3 regions of the Klebsiella grimontii genome follow, and region 1 is predicted to be linked to each of the others. Evidence: predicted binding sites of a transcription regulator. Region 1 holds the regulator's gene; each other region holds the start of a gene.

Region 1 (6,673 bases):
GCCGGGGCCTGATGGTCGTCGCTGAGGATCAGCCTGATGGCTTCCTGATCGGCTTCCAGCGCGTCGTGGGCATTTTTGCGCAGCAGACCGCTTTGCCACTGCGGCCATAGCCAGACCATGCCGCCGAAAGCAATCAGGCAGCCAATCAGCGTATCAATCAGTCTGGCGACGATAAACTGCTCGCCGTTCAGGGTGAGCAGTTGCAGGGTGTACACCGCCGTCACGGTAAATCCGACCATCGCCCAGCCGTAATGCTGGCGAATAATCAGGTAGCTCAATAGCGTAATGAACAGCATCGCGGTCAGCGTATAGCCTTCAGGAACGTGAAAGTGCAGCGTGAGCCCGGCAATGACCAGCCCCGCAATGGTTCCGGCAGCCCGATGGACGATACGAACCCGCGTCGCGCCGTAGCCGTTTTGCGTCACGAACAGCACGGTCATCAGGATCCAGTAGGGCTTAGGCAGATGCAGCGCGCTGCCCATCAGGCTGGCGGCGCTCAGCATTACGCTGATACGCGCGGCGTTACGTAACGCCGGCGACTTAAGCGACAGATAGTTTTTCAACGCGGGCAGCAGCGGCAGGCGGCGGGTTTTATCCGCCATCAGGTTACGCGCGTACAGCGGGCGCTGGGTGCGCAGAACTCTGGCAATGCGGCTGAAGTGCCAGGCGCAGAACTGGCCGACAGGATTATCCGGATGCTGCCAGGCGATTTTTTCCAGCGCGCCGATCTGTTTGTCCATCTGAAAGCGCCGGGGATAACGGTGGTAGAGCAGATCGTCCGCCAGCTCCCGCAGGCGGGCGGCAACGGTTTGCGCGTTCCAGCGAATCACCGCTTCCGCGTGACTGCGTTCCACCAGCTTCTGCACCTCTTCTGGCTGATGAAGGCTGACGGAAATATGCTCCTGAAGGTCCAGTCCAACCTGGAAAGCGCGCAGCAGGCGTTTGTGATCGCTGCGCTGGTTAGCCGCCAGCATATGCATCTGCTGATAGCACTGGGTAATCAGATCCACCACCTTTTGCTGGCGGTTGAGCAGCGGCGGCAGCGATGTGGCGGGGTCCGTATGCTGGGTAAGCAGGCTGTATTTGGCCTCGCAGTAGTTGGCGAGCTCACGGTAGAGCAGGCTTAAGGATTCGCGCAGCGGCTGCTCGCGCCAGAGCCAAAACCAGAACCAGTTGAACACCCCATACCATAAGGTGCCGAGGGCGTAGATTAACAGCGGCTCCCACACCGGCATGTTGCCCGCGAGACTGAGGGTAAAAATAGCCGCGATAAGCGAGGCAGGCAGCAGCCGCGCGTGCAGGGAGCTGATTTCAGCCGTGACGCCGAGGATCAGCGCCAGACCGGTGAGGATTAGCGGCAAAGGGATTTCGCGTTGCAGAAGAAGCTGGACGATCAGGCTACAGCCGGCAAACAGGCTGCCGCCGATAATCAGACGCTTAAAGAAACGCTTATGCGGCGTATCCAGCCCGGCAATGTTGCAGCAGGCGGGAACCAGAGAGAACAGAAGCCCCTGCTGTAAGTGGCCAAACAGAAGCCCAATCGCGACCGGCAGACACAACACCAGCGTTTGCCGCAGTGCATAGTTGACTTCAGGGTGGTAAATCAGCCTGCGCCACATGAGGAGAAAACAAAAACGGCGTATCGTCAGGCAATACGCCGTTTTACCGACTTAACGGGTACCGTAGACGACGATAGTTTTACCGTGCGCGGAGATCAGGTTTTGATCTTCCAGCATTTTCAGGATGCGGCCAACGGTCTCGCGGGAGCAGCCGACGATCTGGCCGATTTCCTGACGTGTAATTTTAATTTGCATACCGTCCGGATGGGTCATCGCATCCGGCTGTTTAGCCAGGTTCAGCAGCGTCTGAGCGATACGACCGGTAACGTCAAGGAAGGCGAGGTTGCCCACTTTCTCAGACGTGACCTGCAGACGACGAGCCATCTGCGAAGAGAGACGCATCAGGATGTCCGGGTTAACCTGGATCAGCTGACGGAATTTTTTGTAGGAGATTTCGGCCACTTCACATGCGGTTTTCGCACGTACCCAAGCGCTACGCTCCTGGCCTTCTTCAAACAAGCCTAATTCACCGATGAAATCGCCCTGATTAAGGTAAGAGAGGATCATCTCTTTACCTTCTTCATCCTTGATGAGTACAGCCACGGAGCCTTTAACGATGTAGTACAACGTTTCTGCTTTCTCACCCTGGTGGATCAGCGTGCTCTTTGATGGGTACTTATGAATGTGGCAATGAGACAAGAACCATTCAAGGGTAGGGTCTGTTTGCGGTTTGCCAAGCACCATGCGCGGTTATCCTCTGTTATAAGCTATCTCCGGGTGCCGACACTACACGGCATCCGGGCATGCAATCGTATTGAATCCCTATACCTGGGAATCCGGCTGAAAGTTTTCTGCAGCCTGTAATGTGAACTCCTCTGCATACATGCAGTACATCAATGTATTACTGTAGCATCCAGATTGTTTTAGCATAGCTTTCGCCGCATGTCTCCTGGTGTCTCGCTTCAGCATGACCCAGGTCGCCTTCCGTTGCGAGAATTGTTATGTACGCGTAATCTGTCGGGAAAATTACAGCCCTGGAGTTAAATTTATGCAAGCGCGAGTGAAGTGGGTTGAAGGGTTAACCTTCATCGGTGAGTCGGCTTCTGGTCACCAGATTCTGATGGACGGCAATTCCGGGGATAAAGCGCCCAGCCCAATGGAAATGGTTCTGATGGCGGCAGGCGGATGCAGCGCGATCGATGTGGTTTCCATATTGCAGAAGGGCCGTCATAACGTTACCAACTGCGAAGTTAAGCTGACTTCTGAGCGTCGCGAAGAGGCTCCGCGTCTGTTTACCCATATCAATCTGCATTTTATCGTGACCGGTAAAGAACTGAAGGACGCTGCCGTGTCTCGCGCGGTCGACCTGTCGGCGGAAAAGTATTGTTCCGTCGCGCTGATGCTTGAGAAAGCGGTAAACATTACCCACTCTTATGAAGTGATCGAAGGGTAAGCCGAACGGGCCCCGGCCGGCAAACGCGTCACCGGGGTTTTGACCGTTAGCTTATTTTCCTGCCTTCCATCAGGCGCTCAACCAGCGGCGCCATGATCAGTTCCATCGCCAGCCCCATTTTCCCGCCCGGTACCACCAGCGTATTCATATGCGAGATAAACGAGCCCTGCAGCATCGCCAGAAGCCAGGGGAAATCGATATTTTTTAGATTACGGAAATGGATAACGACAAAGCTTTCATCCAGCGAAGGGATGGCTTTGGCCGCAAACGGGTTGGACGTATCCACCGTCGGTACGCGCTGGAAGTTGAGGTGGGTGCGCGAAAACTGCGGGGTGATAAAGTTGATGTAGTCTTCCATCGAACGGACCACGGAATCCATCACCGCCTCACGAGAGTGGCCGCGTTCGCTGGTGTCGCGAATAAGCTTCTGGATCCACTCAAGATTGACGATGGGCACCACGCCAACCAGCAGGTCGACATGGTTTGCTACGTTATGCTGCGGCGTCACCACGCCGCCGTGCAGGCCTTCATAAAACAGGACGTCAGTCGGTTCGGGCAGCGGCTGCCAGGGCGTGAAGGTCCCCGGAACCTGATTCCACGGCACGGCCTCGTCATAGGTATGTAAATACTTGCGCGACTGGCCTTTGCCGCTTTGCCCATATTCGGCGAACGTGTGTTCCAGCAGGCCGAAGTCGTTAGCCTCGGGGCCAAAGTAGCTGATATGTTTGCCCTGATCGCGCGCTTTACGGATCGCCATGTCCATTTCCGGACGGGTATAGCGGTGAAAGCTATCGCCTTCAACTTCGGCGGCGTGCAGATTAAGCTGGGCGAAGATTTTGCGAAAGGCGAGGCTGGTGGTCGTGGTTCCCGCGCCGCTGGAGCCCGTGACGGCAATCACCGGATGTTTGGCAGACATAACAACTCCCAGAGTAAACGATAGTGTGTGCCGCCTTAGCCGTGAAACTGCTTGCGGGGCATAATGTTCACCGTCTCGTGCAGTTCTGACCACACCAGCACGGCTTCTCCGCTTTTCAACTGCTGTTTAACATCAGCGACTTTATCCGTCAGCGAACGTTCATGTTCACCATAATCGGTGCCTTCACGTAATACAAAACTTTCGATCAGGTTATCCAGCGTTTCGGGATCGAGATCTTGCCAGGGAATGATCATATTTGCGCTCCTAACCAACGGGTTAGCCAATCCGGAATTCTTTTTTCAAGCCACATTTCCGGCTTACGCAGCGTGCCGCCGACGAAACCCACGTGCCCGCCGTGCTCCGTGAGCTGATATTCGACATTCGCCGGCAGCTGTTCCTGCGGGGGAATCGAGTGGTGATCCATAAAGGGATCGTCCTTCGCGTGAATAATCAGCGTGGGCTTAGTGATATCGCTTAAGCGCGGCATGGCGCTACATTGGCGATAATAGTCCAGCGCATCGGCAAAGCCGTGGATCCTGGCCGTTATGCTATCGTCAAATTCGCGAATACGGCGCATGCTTTTTAGCTGGCGTAAATCGACGGGCAGAGAGCCGGGATAGGCTTTTAGCTTACGCGCGGCGTTGGCTTTCAGCAGGTTGAGCAGATAGCGCTGATAAACGCGGGAGAAACCTTTGTCCATATGATAGCTACAGGCCTCCAGCATAAACGGCGCCGAGACGATAACCGCGGCATCAACGGGAATTGCGTCGCCCTCTTTTGCCAGCAGGCAGCCCAGCATATTGCCCCCGAGCGAATATCCCACCGCGGCGGTGGGGGCCGTGCCGTACTCGCGCTGGAGCCAGCGCAGAAACCAGGAGCCATCTTCCGTTTCGCCCGAGTGGTAGATGCGGTTATTCCGGTTGGGTTCGCCGCTACAGCCGCGAAAGTGCATCACCACGCCCAGCCAGCCGCGCTGCATGGCCGCATGGATAAGTCCGTGGGCGTAAGGGCTGTGCAGGCTGCCCTCCAGGCCATGAAACACCACCAGGCGTGGTTTATGACGCGCCTGCGAAGGGTCTTCGCTCCACGCCAGATCGATAAAGTCGCCGTCCGGCAATTCCAGACGCTGCCAGTGGGGAGTAAAGCGGAGTTTGCGACGGATTAGCCGCGGCAACATGGTTTGCAAATGACGATTGCCTACGCCGCGCATCGGATGAAACTGATGCGAGTCGTCTTCAGGGGGCGTCATTTCTGTAGGAGTGATATCAACCATAGCACCAGAGCAATAAATAATCTTTATAACATACTATACCGCGCATGAAGTACGCAGGTTAGCCCATATGTGGCCTTGCGGCTAATCGGTCAGCAGGTTACGTGAAAAGAGATGAAAATCGACGCCGGGTTTACGCCGCCATAGCCGCGCTTTGCGCGCGCCGGTTGCCGCTGTTTCCCCGGTCTCTTCAAACATTCCGGAGGCTTCGAAGCGGCGAATCAGGCTTTTGCGTTGAATCGGCTGACCAAGGATGATTTCCGTGGCTTCCAGCAGCTGACCATGGGTAAAGGTCTCCGGCAGACAGTAAACCGGCAGTAAAGAGTACATCGTTTTTTGGCGTAAGCGGTGCAGACCGGCGTCGATGATCTTTTGATGATCGAAAGCCAGCGAATAGCTATCCAACTGCGCCACCGGCACCCAGCGGGCATCGCTGACGCTGGCGATATGCGGCTGACAATCTACCCATGAGATTAACGCAAACCAGGCGATAGTCAGGCTCCAGCCGCGCGGATCGCGATCCGGCCCGGAAAAGGTGTCGAGCTGCTCCAGCCATGACGGTGAAATCCCGGTTTTTTCCGTGAGCTTACGTAGCGCCGTGGCGCGGGTTGAATCATCGTGCGCCAGATCGATAAAGCCGCCGGGTAGCCCCCACGCCCCCTGCTGCGGCGGATGAGCGCGCTCAACCAGCAGAACGCATAGCGCCCCTTCATACAGGGTAAACAGGACGCTATCGACGGTCACCAGCGGCGAGGGAAAGCGGCTGGCATCGTATTGGCTGAGGTATTCGGCATCGGTGGTCATAGAGCGCTCGCAGCGGAAAAGAACGCTGACAAGTGTACCAGCCCCTTCCTGAGCAGCAAGTCTCTATTTTTGTTATTATTTTTCAATAGCCTAATCCATTTTTCCGCTTAAATGACATTTAACACTTGCATCATATGTGTCTTAGGGACATTATTGATTGTGTCTTAGAGACACAATTTAATGAGCGGAGGTCACCATGAGCGAAAAATTTACCCTGGAACTGGATGATGAGGCGTTTACGCTTGCCAGCGGCGTCTTTCCCGATGGCGCTGTGTGGCTGAAGGTGACCGATCAATTACCGCCTTCCGCCCGTTTGATGCGCATCCGGGCGGTTACTCTGCGCGATATGAACGATTTTATGCTGCTGGCGCAGCTGGTGGAGGCCGTGCGTCATGTTACCGACGTGGCGTTTAGCCATCTGGAACTGCCGTGGCTGCCGTGGGCGCGTCAGGATCGCCATATGGTGCCGGGAGACAGCTTTGCTCTGAAGGTCTTCGCTCGGCAGCTTAATACCCTTGGCTTTGACAAAGTCGTGGTGCTTGACCCGCATAGCGATGCCGCGGCGGCGGCAGTCAATAATATGGTTGCGGTTGCCCAGCAGCACTGTCTTCTGCAGAGCGCCGTTCTGCGTCAGGCTATTGCTACCGGGGAGCTGATGCTGGTGGCGCCGG
Region 2 (6,673 bases), 380 kb from region 1:
AAAAGCCGTTTTCAGCGCGCCAAAACCGTACCACAATAAAAAAACGACGCCGCCCCAGGTCACCAGCGCCAGCAGCCACGGCGACTGCATCAGCAGCGCGCTGCCGCCAAAAATCCCGGCGCAGATCAGCAGCAGATCGCTGATGGCGCACAGCAGCGCGATCATCAGATGGTACTGACGGCGAATGCCCTGATTCATCACAAAGGCGTTTTGCGGGCCAAGCGGCAAAATCATGGCCGCTCCCAGAGCAAGGCCCTGAAAGTAATAAGATAACATGGGGAGTGATTTCCACTGAAAGAGTCAATGCCGGGGAATATAGCTCGCAAATATCATTAGAGGAAATTTAAAATATTAATCATTAATAAGCCAATCTAATGATCAGATTCGAAAAAAAGCCGGGCGTACCGGCCTTTTAGAGGGGAAACTACTCTGCTTTTTCCTGCGGACGAATCACATGCACATCCATCTGCGGATACGGGAAGCCGATGCCGTTGGCGTCAAAGTCGCGCTTAATGCGCTCCAGAACATCCCAGTAAACGCTTTGCAGATCGCTGCTTTTACTCCATACGCGTACCACGTAGTTCACCGATGACGCGCCCAGTTCATTCAGACGAACGGTCATTTCACGATCTTTGAGGATACGTTCATCCGATTCGATAATATTGGTGAGCAGCTGCTTCACTTTATCGATATCAGCATCGTAGGCCACGCCGATGATAAACTCGTTGCGGCGCACTGGCTCGCGGGAGAAGTTGATGATATTCCCGGCGATGATTTTGCCGTTCGGCACCACCACGATTTTGCCATCCGCGCTGCGCAGGGTCGTGGAGAATATCTGCACATTCAGCACGGTTCCCGCGATGCCGCCAAGGTCAACGTATTCACCGGCGCGGAACGGGCGGAAGACCACCAGCAGAACGCCAGCGGCAAGGTTAGACAGCGAGCCCTGCAGCGCCAGACCAACGGCTAAACCCGCGGCGCCGAGGACGGCAATGACCGAGGCGGTTTGCACGCCCACGCGGCCCAGAGCGGCTATCAGCGTAAAAGCAATAACGGCATAGCGCACCAGCGCAGAAAGAAAATCGGCAACGGTGGCATCAATATGCCGCGCCCGCATCAGGCGATTCACAGTATTGGAAACAATGCGCGCCACGATCAAACCGACAATAATAATCGCGAGAGCCGCGACGATGTTGACGGCATAGCTCAGCAGTAATGCCTGATTGCGCACCAGCCATGAACCGGCGTTATTTATGCTATCGACAACGTTCAAATCTTCCATTCAACTTTCCTTATGGATACCCGGACGGGAAATAAAATAACCAAACCTGTAATGTCAGCCTGGTTAAGGGTAAACAATAACAGTGCGTTTTGCCAAATTGATCACATTTATTTAGCAACATTTCATATTGTTCAGATAATAAAAAAGCCCGCATTTCTGCGGGCTTCCGGGTAAGAAACGAAATTTTCTTACAGAACGTCGATCGCGTTCAGCTCTTTAAATGCCTGCTCCAGACGCGTCACCATGGAAGTCTGTGCAGCGCGCAGCCATACGCGCGGATCGTAGTATTTCTTGTTCGGCTGGTCTTCGCCTTTCGGGTTGCCCAGCTGGCCCTGCAGGTAAGCTTCGTTAGTTTTGTAGTACTGCAGGATACCGTCCCAGGTTGCCCATTGGGTATCGGTATCGATGTTCATTTTGATCACGCCGTAGCTTACGGAGTCTTTGATTTCCTGAGCGGAAGAACCGGAACCACCGTGGAATACGAAGTTCAGGCTGTTGTGCGGCAGGTTGTGTTTCTTAGAAACGTATTCCTGAGAGTCGCGCAGGATAGTCGGGGTCAGTACTACGTTGCCCGGCTTGTAAACGCCGTGTACGTTACCGAAGGAAGCGGCGATGGTGAAACGCGGGCTGATTTTGCTCAGCTCGGTGTACGCGTAATCAACGTCTTCCGGCTGGGTGTACAGCGCAGAAGCGTCCATGTGGCTGTTGTCCACGCCGTCTTCTTCGCCGCCGGTGCAGCCCAGTTCGATTTCCAGAGTCATGTCCATTTTGGCCATACGCGCCAGGTACTTAGAACAGATCTCGATGTTTTCGTGCAGGGACTCTTCAGACAGGTCGATCATGTGAGAAGAGAACAGCGGTTTGCCGGTTGCAGCGAAGTGTTTTTCACCGGCGTCCAGCAGACCATCGATCCACGGCAGCAGTTTCTTCGCGCAGTGGTCGGTGTGCAGGATAACCGGAACACCGTAGTGCTCAGCCATCTGATGAACGTGATGCGCGCCAGAGATAGCGCCCAGGATGGCTGCGCCCTGAGGAACGTCAGTTTTCACGCCTTTACCCGCGATGAACGCAGCGCCGCCGTTAGAGAACTGAACGATAACCGGAGAACGAACTTTTGCAGCTGCTTCCAGAACGGCGTTGATGGAATCAGTACCCACGCAGTTTACCGCTGGCAGAGCAAATTGGTTTTCTTTAGCGACCTGGAACACTTTCTGAACGTCGTCGCCAGTGATGACGCCCGGTTTTACGAAATCAAAAATTTTAGACATGTTACGTAGTCCTGTATCTGTATCTTCGACCGTTGAAGAAGGTTCGCGAGCTTTTACGCGCGCTGAAAAACAGGCGGGTCTCCCCGCCTGAACTGAATTACTGCTTAGCGCGCTCTTCGAGCATAGCTACTGCCGGCAGAACTTTACCTTCCACGAATTCGAGGAATGCGCCGCCGCCAGTGGAGATGTAGGAGATTTTGTCAGCAATGCCGAACAGGTCGATTGCTGCCAGAGTGTCGCCGCCGCCGGCGATAGAGAACGCTTCGCTGTCTGCGATGGCGTTAGCCACGATTTCAGTCCCTTTGCGGAAGTTCGGGAATTCGAACACGCCGACCGGGCCGTTCCACAGGATGGTTTTCGCATTTTTCAGGATTTCAGCCAGTTTCTCTGCGGAAGCATCGCCCAGGTCCAGAATCTGCTCTTCATCTTTGATGTCGTTAACAGATTTCAGGGTCGCGGTTGCGGTTTCAGAGAACTCGGTTGCCACGCGAACGTCAGTCGGAACCGGGATATCGCAGGTCGTCAGCAGACGTTTCGCTTCGTCAACCAGATCGGCTTCGTACAGGGATTTACCCACGTTGTGGCCCTGAGCGGCAACGAAGGTGTTGGCGATGCCGCCGCCAACGATCAGCTGGTCAGCGATTTTAGACAGGGAATCCAGAACGGTCAGCTTAGTGGAAACTTTAGAACCGCCCACGATAGCGACCATCGGACGGGCCGGTTCTTTCAGCGCTTTACCCAGGGCGTCCAGCTCAGCGGCCAGCAGCGGACCTGCGCAAGCGACGTCAGCGAATTTGCCGATACCGTGAGTAGAAGCCTGCGCGCGGTGAGCGGTACCGAACGCGTCCATGACGAATACATCGCACAGCGCAGCGTATTTTTTCGACAGCGCTTCGTCGTCTTTCTTCTCGCCTTTGTTAAAGCGAACGTTTTCCAGAACCACCAGCTCACCGGCAGCGACTTCTACGCCGTCCAGGTAATCTTTAACCAGACGTACCGGGTTAGACAGTTTGTCTTTCAGGTAGTTAACAACCGGCAGCAGAGAGAATTCTTCGTTGTACTCGCCTTCGGTAGGACGACCCAGGTGGGAAGTGACCATCACTTTCGCACCCTGCTTCAGGGCCAGTTCGATGGTCGGCAGAGAAGCGCGGATACGCGCGTCGCTGGTTACTTTCCCTTCTTTAACCGGTACGTTCAGATCCGCACGGATAAAAACGCGTTTACCAGCCAGATCCAGATCGGTCATCTTAATTACAGACATGGTGAATCCTCTCGTTGATTCTTGATAAAGTTTTGCAGGCGCCTGCGCGCCTTACCTGAAACCTTGTGCGGCCATCGCTAACGTGGTGTCGAGCATCCGGTTAGCAAAGCCCCATTCGTTATCGCACCAGACCAGCGTTTTGATCAAATGCGCGCCACTTACCCGCGTTTGCGTGCCATCGACGATGGCGCTATGGGGATCGTGGTTGAAATCTATCGAGACTAACGGCAATTCCGTATAGTCAACTATACCATGAAATACACCCTGCGCTGCTTTTTGCAGCAACTGGTTGACTTCACTTGCTTTTACCGGTTTTTTCACCGTGACGCTAAGGTCGATTGCCGTCACATTAATCGTCGGTACCCGGACCGCAATCGCTTCAAAACGATCGTTAAACTGAGGGAAAATACGCGTGATCCCCGCAGCAAGCTTAGTATCAACCGGGATGATCGACTGGCTGGCCGCTCGCGTCCGGCGTAAATCCGGATGCCAGGAATCAATGACCTGCTGATCGTTCATTGATGAGTGGATCGTCGTTACCGTACCCGACTCAATGCCATAGGCATCATCTAACAGCTTAATGACCGGAATAATGCAGTTGGTGGTGCAGGAGGCGTTGGAGACGATACGGTGCTCGGTTCTTAATTCGTCATGGTTTACACCAAAAACGATCGTCGCGTCGAGATCGTTGCCGCCAGGATGTGAAAAAAGCACTTTCCTGGCGCCGGCCTGAAGATGGGCTTCGCCATGTTCGCGGCTGCCGTAAACGCCGGTACAGTCAAGTACCACATCAACCGCCAGTTCCCGCCAGGGCAACGCCTCAAGGGAAGGTTCATGCAGCAGACGGATGGCATCATCGCCAACAAACAGCTGCTCTCTCTCCTGACGCACATCCCAGGCAAAGCGCCCATGGCTGGTGTCATATTTCAATAAATGCGCGATGCCGGCAGCATCCGCCAGTTCATTGATTGCCACCACGGTAATTTCCGCACGACGCCCGGATTCATACAAAGCACGAACCACGTTACGCCCGATGCGACCGAAGCCATTAATCGCAATGCGTATGGTCATAGGTCTCCTGCAAGGCTGTCCATGATAAGAGGTGGCTGACAGAGTAATGCAGCAACGCTCTAAGGGAAACCTTACCTGTCGCAAACTGCGACTGATTGATTAATTGTCGAACATTTAGACGACTGAAACGCTTCAGCTAGAATAAGCCAAACAAGGAATAAAAGGAATGATTGTCCAGCTGGAGAAAGCATTTATCTGACTTACATCACACTTTCACGCTATCTGCTGGGGAATTTATTCCATATTCCAGAATGACGAATAAGCGTAGCAATATCTTTTCGTTGCCGGACCGCTAATACTGATTTATATCAGAAACTATACTGAAGAGCGGCGATATTATTACCGTTACGTCCGAGTTTCGGAGTCCCTCTAAAATCATGACAATTCCCCACATTCAGCCCTCTGCGGCACGTTACTATGCGCTTCGCTTACTTCCGGGCGAGGAGGTTTTTTCCCGCCTGCGCGCGTTTGTGCAGCAACACCATATTCAGGCCGGCTGGATAGCTGGCTGCACCGGCAGCCTAAGCAACGTAGCGTTACGCTTTGCCGGTCAGGATCAAACCGCCTTATTGAACGGAATATATGAGGTGATTTCTCTGAATGGCACGCTGGAATTAGCCGGAGAACATCTCCATTTATCCCTATCCGATCCGCAAGGCGCCATGCTCGGCGGCCATATGATGCCCGGCTGTACCGTCCGCACCACCCTTGAGCTGGTGATCGGCGAACTGACCTCCGTGGCGTTTAGCCGTCAGCCGTGTGCGGTGTCCGGCTATGACGAATTGGTCATTTCATCCCGCTAACGTTTCACTTAAACGAGGTCTTCTATGGCGCGTCGCCAATTTTCCAGCCAGTCTCTGGTCCTGATTGTCATTGCTATCGCCATCAATATGGTCGGCGGTCAGCTGATCAGCATGCTGAAATTACCGATTTTTCTCGACTCTATTGGCACCTTAATCAGCGCGGTGCTGTTAGGCCCGGTGGTCGGAATGCTGACTGGCCTACTCACTAACCTGCTGTGGGGGTTATTGACCGATCCTATCGCCGCCGCCTTCGCTCCGGTGGCGATGGTTATCGGGCTGGTGGCTGGATGGCTGGCGCGGGCGGGATGGTTTCGCACCTTACCGAAAGTGGTGGCCAGCGGTGTCATCATTACTCTCGCCGTCACGCTTGTCGCCGTGCCTATTCGCACTACGTTGTTTGGCGGCGTCACCGGCAGCGGTGCCGATCTCTTTGTCGCCTGGATGCACTCGGTCGGCCAGAATCTGGTGGAGTCCGTCGCGATCACCGTGCTGGGCGCGAACCTGGTCGATAAAATCCTGACGGCGGCCATCGTCTGGGTCCTGTTGCGCCAGCTTCCGCTACGCACAACGCGCCATTTCCCAACCATGTCTGCTGTACGCTAAATGCATCCCTTTACCTCATTAAGCCTGTGGGCGCTCGCCGCCTGCTCCACGCTCCTGCTACCCGCGGGTGCGCCCTTAAGCCTTTACAGCGCGCTGACTTTCATCTGTTTACTGGGAATCAAGGCCACGCGACCACGGGCAAAATACGTACTCTGGCTGATGATCCCTTTAGGGTTAGGCCTGTGGCTGGTGCACGGCGGCTGGTTGAGCGAATGGATCGCTGGACAAGCGCGTGAACCTGAACGTTGGGCCAATGCCGTCACGCTCTGGCTGCGGATCCTGGCCATCGTATCAACATCGCAGCTGTGGATGCACTACGTGTCGGTTTCGCGGTTTATGCGCGCCCTGTTTGCCTCCCGCTTGCCGCCGGGTCTCGCCTATCTGT
Region 3 (6,673 bases), 2.1 Mb from region 1:
GATGCAAGCGCAAGACCGCGACGCCGTCGCACTCAGCGCCCGTACGCTGGGCGCGCTGTTTTCTTTTGCTCCGGATAGCGAGCAGGTGGCTCCGCTAATCGCGGCCCTGCGCGACGGCAGCTGGCAGAGTCAGTGGCCCTGGCCGGTCGCGGACGGCCTGGCGGCACAGTTCGCTATCGCAAGCGATGAACCGCTGGCGGAAGCCTGGCAGCGGCTGTTTATCGGCCCGTGGGCGCTGCCCGCGCCGCCGTGGGGCTCCGTCTGGCTGGACAAAGAAAGCGTGCTGTTCGGCGACTCGACGCTGGCGCTGCGCGAGTGGATGCGGGCAACCGGCATCAGCCTGTCTGAGCGCCGAGCCGAGCCGGAAGACCACTTCGGGACGCTGCTGCTGCTGGCGGCCTGGCTTTGTGAATCCGCTCAGGATGAGGCATTTAACCAGCTGCTGGCCTGGCATCTTCTCCCGTGGTCGGGGCGCTTTCTGAGCGTGTTTATCGCCGGGGCGGAAAATCCTTTTTATCAGGCTCTGGGCCAGCTGGCGCAAGAGACGCTGGCGCGCTGGCAGGCGCAGCTCCCCTGCGCGGTCGCCGATAAACCGCTCTACCGTTAACCCCTGACGCTATGCCCGCCCGGCGGGCATAGCCTATCGGTGACAACGTCACTTTCTGCCGTTTTCGCACTTATCGCTTTTGCGTCTATGCTTATACCCGGTAAAAATAAGCCATGTCCCCCGCTAATCGTATTCGCTGATGCATCGTCTTCACGCTTATCCTGATATTCAGGTTATGTTTCGCCGCCTGCTGATTGCCATGCTGGTCGGCGTCTTCGCCGCGCTCGCGGTTGCCCTGTTTCGCCACGCGATGGCCGGTCTGGAAAGCCTGTTTCTGAGCAATGACAGCGGAAGCCTGGTCAACGCCGCCGAGTCGATGGCCGGATGGCGTCGGTTATTGACGCCCGCGCTCGGCGGTTTTGCGGCTGGCGCCCTGCTCTGGCTCTGGCAGCGGCGCACCAGTGCACGACCCCATGCGCCAACCGACTATATGGAAGCCCTCGAGACCGGCGACGGCGTGTTTGATACGCCCGCCAGCCTGGTAAAATCGCTGGCTTCCCTGCTGGTGGTGACCACCGGCAGCGCCATAGGCCGCGAGGGAGCGATGATCCTGCTGGCCGCGCTGGCCGCGTCGCTGTTCGCCCGCTGCTTTACGCCCAAAGACGAGTGGAAGCTGTGGGTAGCCTGCGGCGCCGCCGCCGGGATGGCCAGCGCCTACCACGCTCCGCTGGCCGGAAGCCTGTTTATCGCCGAGATCTTATTCGGCACCCTGATGCTGGCGTCGCTAGGCCCGGTCGTGATTGCCGCAGTGGTCGCCCTGCTGCTGACCAATCTGCTGAACGGCGGTTCGGCCCCGCTGTATCACGTTGAATTGCACGAAACCCTGCGCGCGACGCACTATGCGCTGATGCTGGCGACGGCTCTGCTGGCCGGGCTTTGCGGGCCGCTGTTTATCTGGCTGATGGGCTATAGCCATGGCTGCTTTGTCCGGCTGCGCCTGTCGCCCCCCTGGCAGCTGGCGCTCGGCGGTCTCATTGTCGGTCTGCTGTCGCTGATCGCGCCAGCCGTCTGGGGGAATGGCTATAGCGTTGTCCAGAGCTATCTCCTGTCGCCGCCGCTGTTCAGCGCAATACTTACGGTGTTTGTCTGCAAGCTGCTTGCGGTACTCGCCAGCAGCGGCTCCGGGGCGCCGGGCGGCGTATTTACGCCAACGCTATTTATTGGGCTGGGGATCGGTATGCTGTTCGCCAGCCTGACCGGGCTGTGGCTGCCTGATGGCCAGGCGATCGCAATAGTGATTGGCTTAACCGGTATGGCGGCGTTTCTGGCGGCCACCACCCATGCGCCGATTATGTCAACGCTGATGATTTGTGAAATGACCGGACAGTACGTTTTACTGCCCGGTTTACTGATTGCCAGCGTGCTGGCATCGGTGCTATCGCGGACGCTACGCCGAGATTCTATCTACCGCCATCATCTCGCCGAGCATCGATAAGTCGATATACTGGCTTAGTTCGCGCTGTTCCGCGCGCGGCAAGTAAGGCAGTTCACCGATAAGCGGGGCCGGCAGCTTTTTGCTCAGCACGTCGATGATTTCAGCATAATGCGCCAGGCCCGGATTAATGCGGTTGGCCACCCAGCCGATAAGCGGCAGGCCGTCGTTAGCAATCGCCTGCGCGGTCAGCAGGGCGTGGTTGATACAGCCTTCCTGAATCCCCACCACCATGAGCACCGGCAGCTGTTCCTGCACTACCCATTCCGAAAGCGGACGCAGGTCGTTCATCAGGCTGCGCCAGCCGCCGGTACCTTCAACCACTACATGCTCAACCTGGCCGCTGAGCCGCTGGAGGCCATCCGACAGCAGGCCGTAGTTGATCGGGCAACTGTGCGCCACGCTGCTTTCATCTTCGCTTAACGCGATGGGATTGACAGCTTCATACGGTAACACCAGCGATGACACGCTCTGTAAGACCAGCGCATCTTTGTTCCGCAGTCCGTCCGGCGTCTCTTTACTGCCCTTCGCCACAGGCTTGTATCCGGCGACGCTTTTGCCGCAGGCAGCCAGTGCCTGCAACAGCGCACGGGAAACCACCGTCTTGCCGACGGCAGTGTCAGTACCTGTTATGAAGAAACGCTTAAACATCACTAACCCCACAGTTATGTTGATGAAATATACGGGAGAGAAATAATCAACTGTGGAAAAAGTCTACGCGATGCCGCCGGAAGCCAGCTTGAGATAGCGCAATTTTTGGTGTGAATATGAAAAAATGTTAACCCTGTAACAGTCGTATCAGCAACGATCCGTTATAGAGGGCATCCTTAACCAGGGCCGCGCCAGCCATCGTTCCCCGGTTAGAAAACTGGGTGCTTTCCACGGCAATATGTCGGCTATAGGCCGGTAACGATTGTTGTCGAATACAATCAGATATTGCCGGAAACAGAATATCCGCGGCCAGGTTGAAGGGGGAGCCGATAAGAATTTTTTGCGGGTTAAAAAGGTTAACCATAATCGCCAGAATCCGCCCGACGTGGTTCCCGACGCCGCTGATAATGTCCCGCGCCAGCAAATCCCCCTGCAGCGCGGCCTGACATAGCCATTCAACGCTCAGCGGCTGCTGGTGCAGCATCGAGCTCATCGACTTCGCCATGCGGATCTGCGCCAGCTCCAGCACGCTCTCCACGCTGGCGATCGTTTCCAGACAGCCATGGTTGCCGCAATAGCAGCGTTTCCCATACGGGTCGACCTGGGTGTGGCCGATCTCGACCAGGCTACTGCTGCCCGCGTGCAATAGACGGCCGTCGGTGATCACCCCCGCGCCGACGTTATGGTCTATCACCACCTGAATGACATCCCGCGCGCCTCTCGAGGCGCCAAACAGCGATTCGGCCATGGTCCAGGCGCTGATATCGTGCTGAATATAGACCGATACGCCGGTATGGTTGGCTAAGATCTCGCCCAGCGGCATATCCTTAACGTCTTCATAAAAAGGCATCCGGTGGATGATACCGTGCTCGGTGTCGATGATCCCCGGCATGGTGACGGCGATGGCGGTTAATCGCTCCAGCTTCTTTTGGTGACGAATAAAGAACTGGTCAACATGATCGAGTAGCCGGGTCGCAAAAGGCTGAACGTGCTGTAACGCCAGTTCAAGCTGCTCTTCCACCACCAGCGCGCTGCTTAAATCCCGCAGCGCGAGGTGGAGCTCGCCGCGGCTGATGCGGATAGAGAGATAGTGCCAGGCTTCTGTTTCCACCATTAGGCCAACGGCAGGCCTTCCCCGGCTACCCGGCTCCTGGATTTCCGTCTCCTGGACCAGATGCGCTTCCAGCATTTCACGGACGATCTTGGTGATGCTGGCAGGCGCCAGCTGCGCGAAGCGCGAGAGGTCGATGCGCGACACCGGGCCAAGCTGATCAATGAGGCGATAAACCGCGCCCGCGTTGGTCTGCTTAATTTGATCGATATGGCCTGGCTGACTGTCCGCTACCACCGTTGACTCCCTTTATTTTCGCGCTTCGAAATAAACTGACGGCTATGGTGAAGCACTTCAACGGTAATCGTCAAATTTTTGCTTAGCCTTGTGATTTACCGCACATTTTTAGCCGTTATTTGTCCTAAATAACTCACGTGGCGCTGGCAAGCAGCGATTCGCGAAAACGCCGGGCCGCCTGCCCCTGTTCACGATGTTTCGACCACACCAGCCACATTTCCGATACCGCATCCTGCTCTTCGATGGGCAGCCAGCACATTTCCGATAGCTGAACCCGTCTGAACGACGCCGGCAAAATCGACACCCCAAGCCCGGCGGCAACCAGGCCGATAATCGTCATCGCTTCCCCCACTTCCTGGGCGATCGTTGGCGTCAGATCGTAGCGGCGCAGCAGGCCGAGAATATCGTCATACAGCCCGGTACCGACATGGGGATCGAAAAACACAAACGGCTCCCGCGCCAGTTCCCGCAGGCTGACGCGCGGCTGGCTCGCCAGCGGATGATCGCGCGGCACCATCGCCAGCAGCGGTTCGCGCAGCACTCTTTCCCAGACCAGGGTTTCCGGCAGTTGGGTATTACGCATCAGCCCCAGATCCAGCGCCCCCTCGTTCAGCGGCACAATCTGCTCGCGCGTGTTGGTTTCCCGCGTCTGAATATGCACATCGGGATAGCGGCGTCGGAAGGTCGATAGCGTGTCCGATACCGCCTTAATAAAGGGGGCCGAGGAGGTAAAACCAATGCGCAGTTCGCCGGTTTCGCCGTGATGAAGACGGGCTGCCCGCGCGGCGGCATCGTCCACCTGGGAGAGGATCTGCCGGCTATCGGCGAGAAACTGCCTCCCGGCTTCCGTCAGGCTGACGCTGCGGTTCGTCCGGGCAAACAGACGTGCGCCAATTTGCTGCTCAAGGATTTGAATCTGCTGGCTAAGCGGCGGCTGAGAGATATTTAACCGCGCCGCCGCGTGGCCAAAATGGAGCTCTTCCGCCACGGCAATAAAATAGCGCAGATGACGTAGTTCAATATTCATATCTAAAACGTCTTATTTGAGATTATTAATATATTAGACAGAATATTTACATTTTCCTACTCTGAATAAGTGGCCATTGCGGTCGCTCAACTCTCTGTTTATCACCAAGGATTTTTCCGTGAGTCGTACAACTACCGCTGACACCGTCCCGGCAAACGACGTCAGCGACATTATCGCTCCTCAGCCAAACCAGTTTATCAAACGCGGTACCCCGCAATTTATTCGCGTCACCCTCGCCCTCTTTTCCGCCGGACTGGCGACCTTTGCGCTGCTCTATTGTGTTCAGCCGATTCTGCCGGTGCTCTCCAGCGAATTCGGCGTCTCGCCGGCCAGCAGCAGTATCTCGCTGTCGATTTCCACGGCGATGCTGGCGGTCGGCCTGCTGTTTACCGGTCCGCTATCCGACGCCATCGGCCGCAAACAGGTGATGGTGACCGCGCTGGTGCTGGCTTCCTGCTGCTCCCTGCTGTCGACGATGATGTCCAGCTGGCATGGGATCCTGATTATGCGCGCCCTGATCGGCCTGTCGTTGAGCGGCGTGGCGGCGGTCGGCATGACCTATCTGAGCGAAGAGATCCACCCCAGCGTCGTGGCGTTCTCAATGGGGCTGTATATCAGCGGAAACTCGATTGGCGGCATGAGCGGCCGTCTGCTGACCGGGGTATTCACCGATTTCTTCGGCTGGCGTATCGCGCTGGCGGTCATTAGCGGCTTCGCCCTCGCAGCCGCGCTGATGTTCTGGCGCATCCTGCCGGCGTCGCGCCACTTCCGTCCAACGTCGCTGCGGCCAAAATCGCTGCTGATCAACTTCCGCCTGCACTGGCGCGATCGCGGACTGCCACTGCTGTTTCTTGAAGGTTTCTTATTAATGGGGGCATTCGTAACGCTGTTTAACTATATCGGCTATCGTCTGATGCTCTCACCGTGGTCGCTCAGCCAGGCGGTGGTTGGCCTGCTGTCGGTGGCCTATTTGACCGGAACCTGGAGTTCGCCGAAAGCCGGGGCGATGACCGTTCGCTACGGTCGCGGCCCGGTACTGCTGTTCTCCACGGCGGTAATGCTCGGCGGCCTGCTGCTGACCCTGTTCTCGTCGCTATGGCTAATTTTTATCGGCATGCTGCTGTTCTCCGCGGGCTTCTTCGCGGCACACTCGGTAGCCAGCAGTTGGATCGGCCCGCGCGCCCGTCGCGCCCGCGGTCAGGCGTCATCGCTCTATTTGTTTAGCTACTATCTGGGTTCCAGCATGGCGGGGACGTTAGGCGGCGTGTTCTGGCATCACTACGGTTGGAACGGCGTCGGCGGGTTTATCGCGCTGATGCTGCTGGCGGCGCTGCTCACCGGCGCGTGTTTGCATAAACGGCTGAAATAACGCGGGTTAACGTGGCCTGTCGCGGGCCACGCTATTCACCACATCCCCAGTACCGACGACATTCCTAACACCTCTCTAACGGCATCGATAGAAAGCAGAGCAATAAACAGCCAGGTAAACGGATTCATAATTCACCTCGCATAGGCGGGCTGTGCCTGCATTAAGTTTAGCCGCGGTTCAGAGAAAGCGTCTGTTACTTTACGCACATCCGGATTATTTCGAGCCAAACATAAAATACG

Evidence for each region. Region 1 encodes CRP, which controls carbon source genes, mostly activating them, when cyclic AMP is high. Its sites were predicted from a motif close to ATGTGANNNNNNTCACAT; they were not measured.
Region 2: the regulator CRP is predicted to act here: its motif matches at 5,076-5,093, upstream of epd (erythrose-4-phosphate dehydrogenase).
Region 3: the regulator CRP is predicted to act here: its motif matches at 4,127-4,144, upstream of mlc (sugar metabolism global transcriptional regulator Mlc).

Annotation. Positions count from the first base shown of each region.
Region 1 is NZ_CP169721.1:429,842-436,514, forward strand. Features, by position in the region: gene ACE3MN_RS01930 (YccS/YhfK family putative transporter) at 1-1,619, opposite strand, end outside; gene crp (cAMP-activated global transcriptional regulator CRP) at 1,671-2,303, opposite strand; gene ACE3MN_RS01940 (OsmC family protein) at 2,608-3,012, shown strand; gene ACE3MN_RS01945 (phosphoribulokinase) at 3,059-3,928, opposite strand; gene ACE3MN_RS01950 (YheU family protein) at 3,964-4,182, opposite strand; gene ACE3MN_RS01955 (hydrolase) at 4,179-5,138, opposite strand; gene ACE3MN_RS01960 (NUDIX hydrolase) at 5,283-6,002, opposite strand; gene prs (ribose-phosphate diphosphokinase) at 6,199-6,673, shown strand, end outside.
Region 2 is NZ_CP169721.1:805,673-812,345, reverse strand. Features, by position in the region: gene argO (arginine exporter ArgO) at 1-276, opposite strand, end outside; gene ACE3MN_RS03930 (small-conductance mechanosensitive channel MscS) at 425-1,282, opposite strand; gene fbaA (class II fructose-bisphosphate aldolase) at 1,471-2,550, opposite strand; gene pgk (phosphoglycerate kinase) at 2,648-3,811, opposite strand; gene epd (erythrose-4-phosphate dehydrogenase) at 3,863-4,882, opposite strand; gene ACE3MN_RS03910 (PPC domain-containing DNA-binding protein) at 5,260-5,685, shown strand; gene ACE3MN_RS03905 (ECF transporter S component) at 5,710-6,288, shown strand; gene ACE3MN_RS03900 (energy-coupling factor transporter transmembrane component T) at 6,289-6,673, shown strand, end outside.
Region 3 is NZ_CP169721.1:2,541,784-2,548,456, reverse strand. Features, by position in the region: gene dmsD (Tat proofreading chaperone DmsD) at 1-607, shown strand, start outside; gene clcB (voltage-gated ClC-type chloride channel ClcB) at 747-2,042, shown strand; gene bioD (dethiobiotin synthase) at 1,995-2,690, opposite strand; gene mlc (sugar metabolism global transcriptional regulator Mlc) at 2,818-4,038, opposite strand; gene ACE3MN_RS12060 (LysR family transcriptional regulator) at 4,172-5,065, opposite strand; gene ACE3MN_RS12055 (MFS transporter) at 5,184-6,434, shown strand; gene ACE3MN_RS12050 (KPN_01571 family protein) at 6,470-6,562, opposite strand.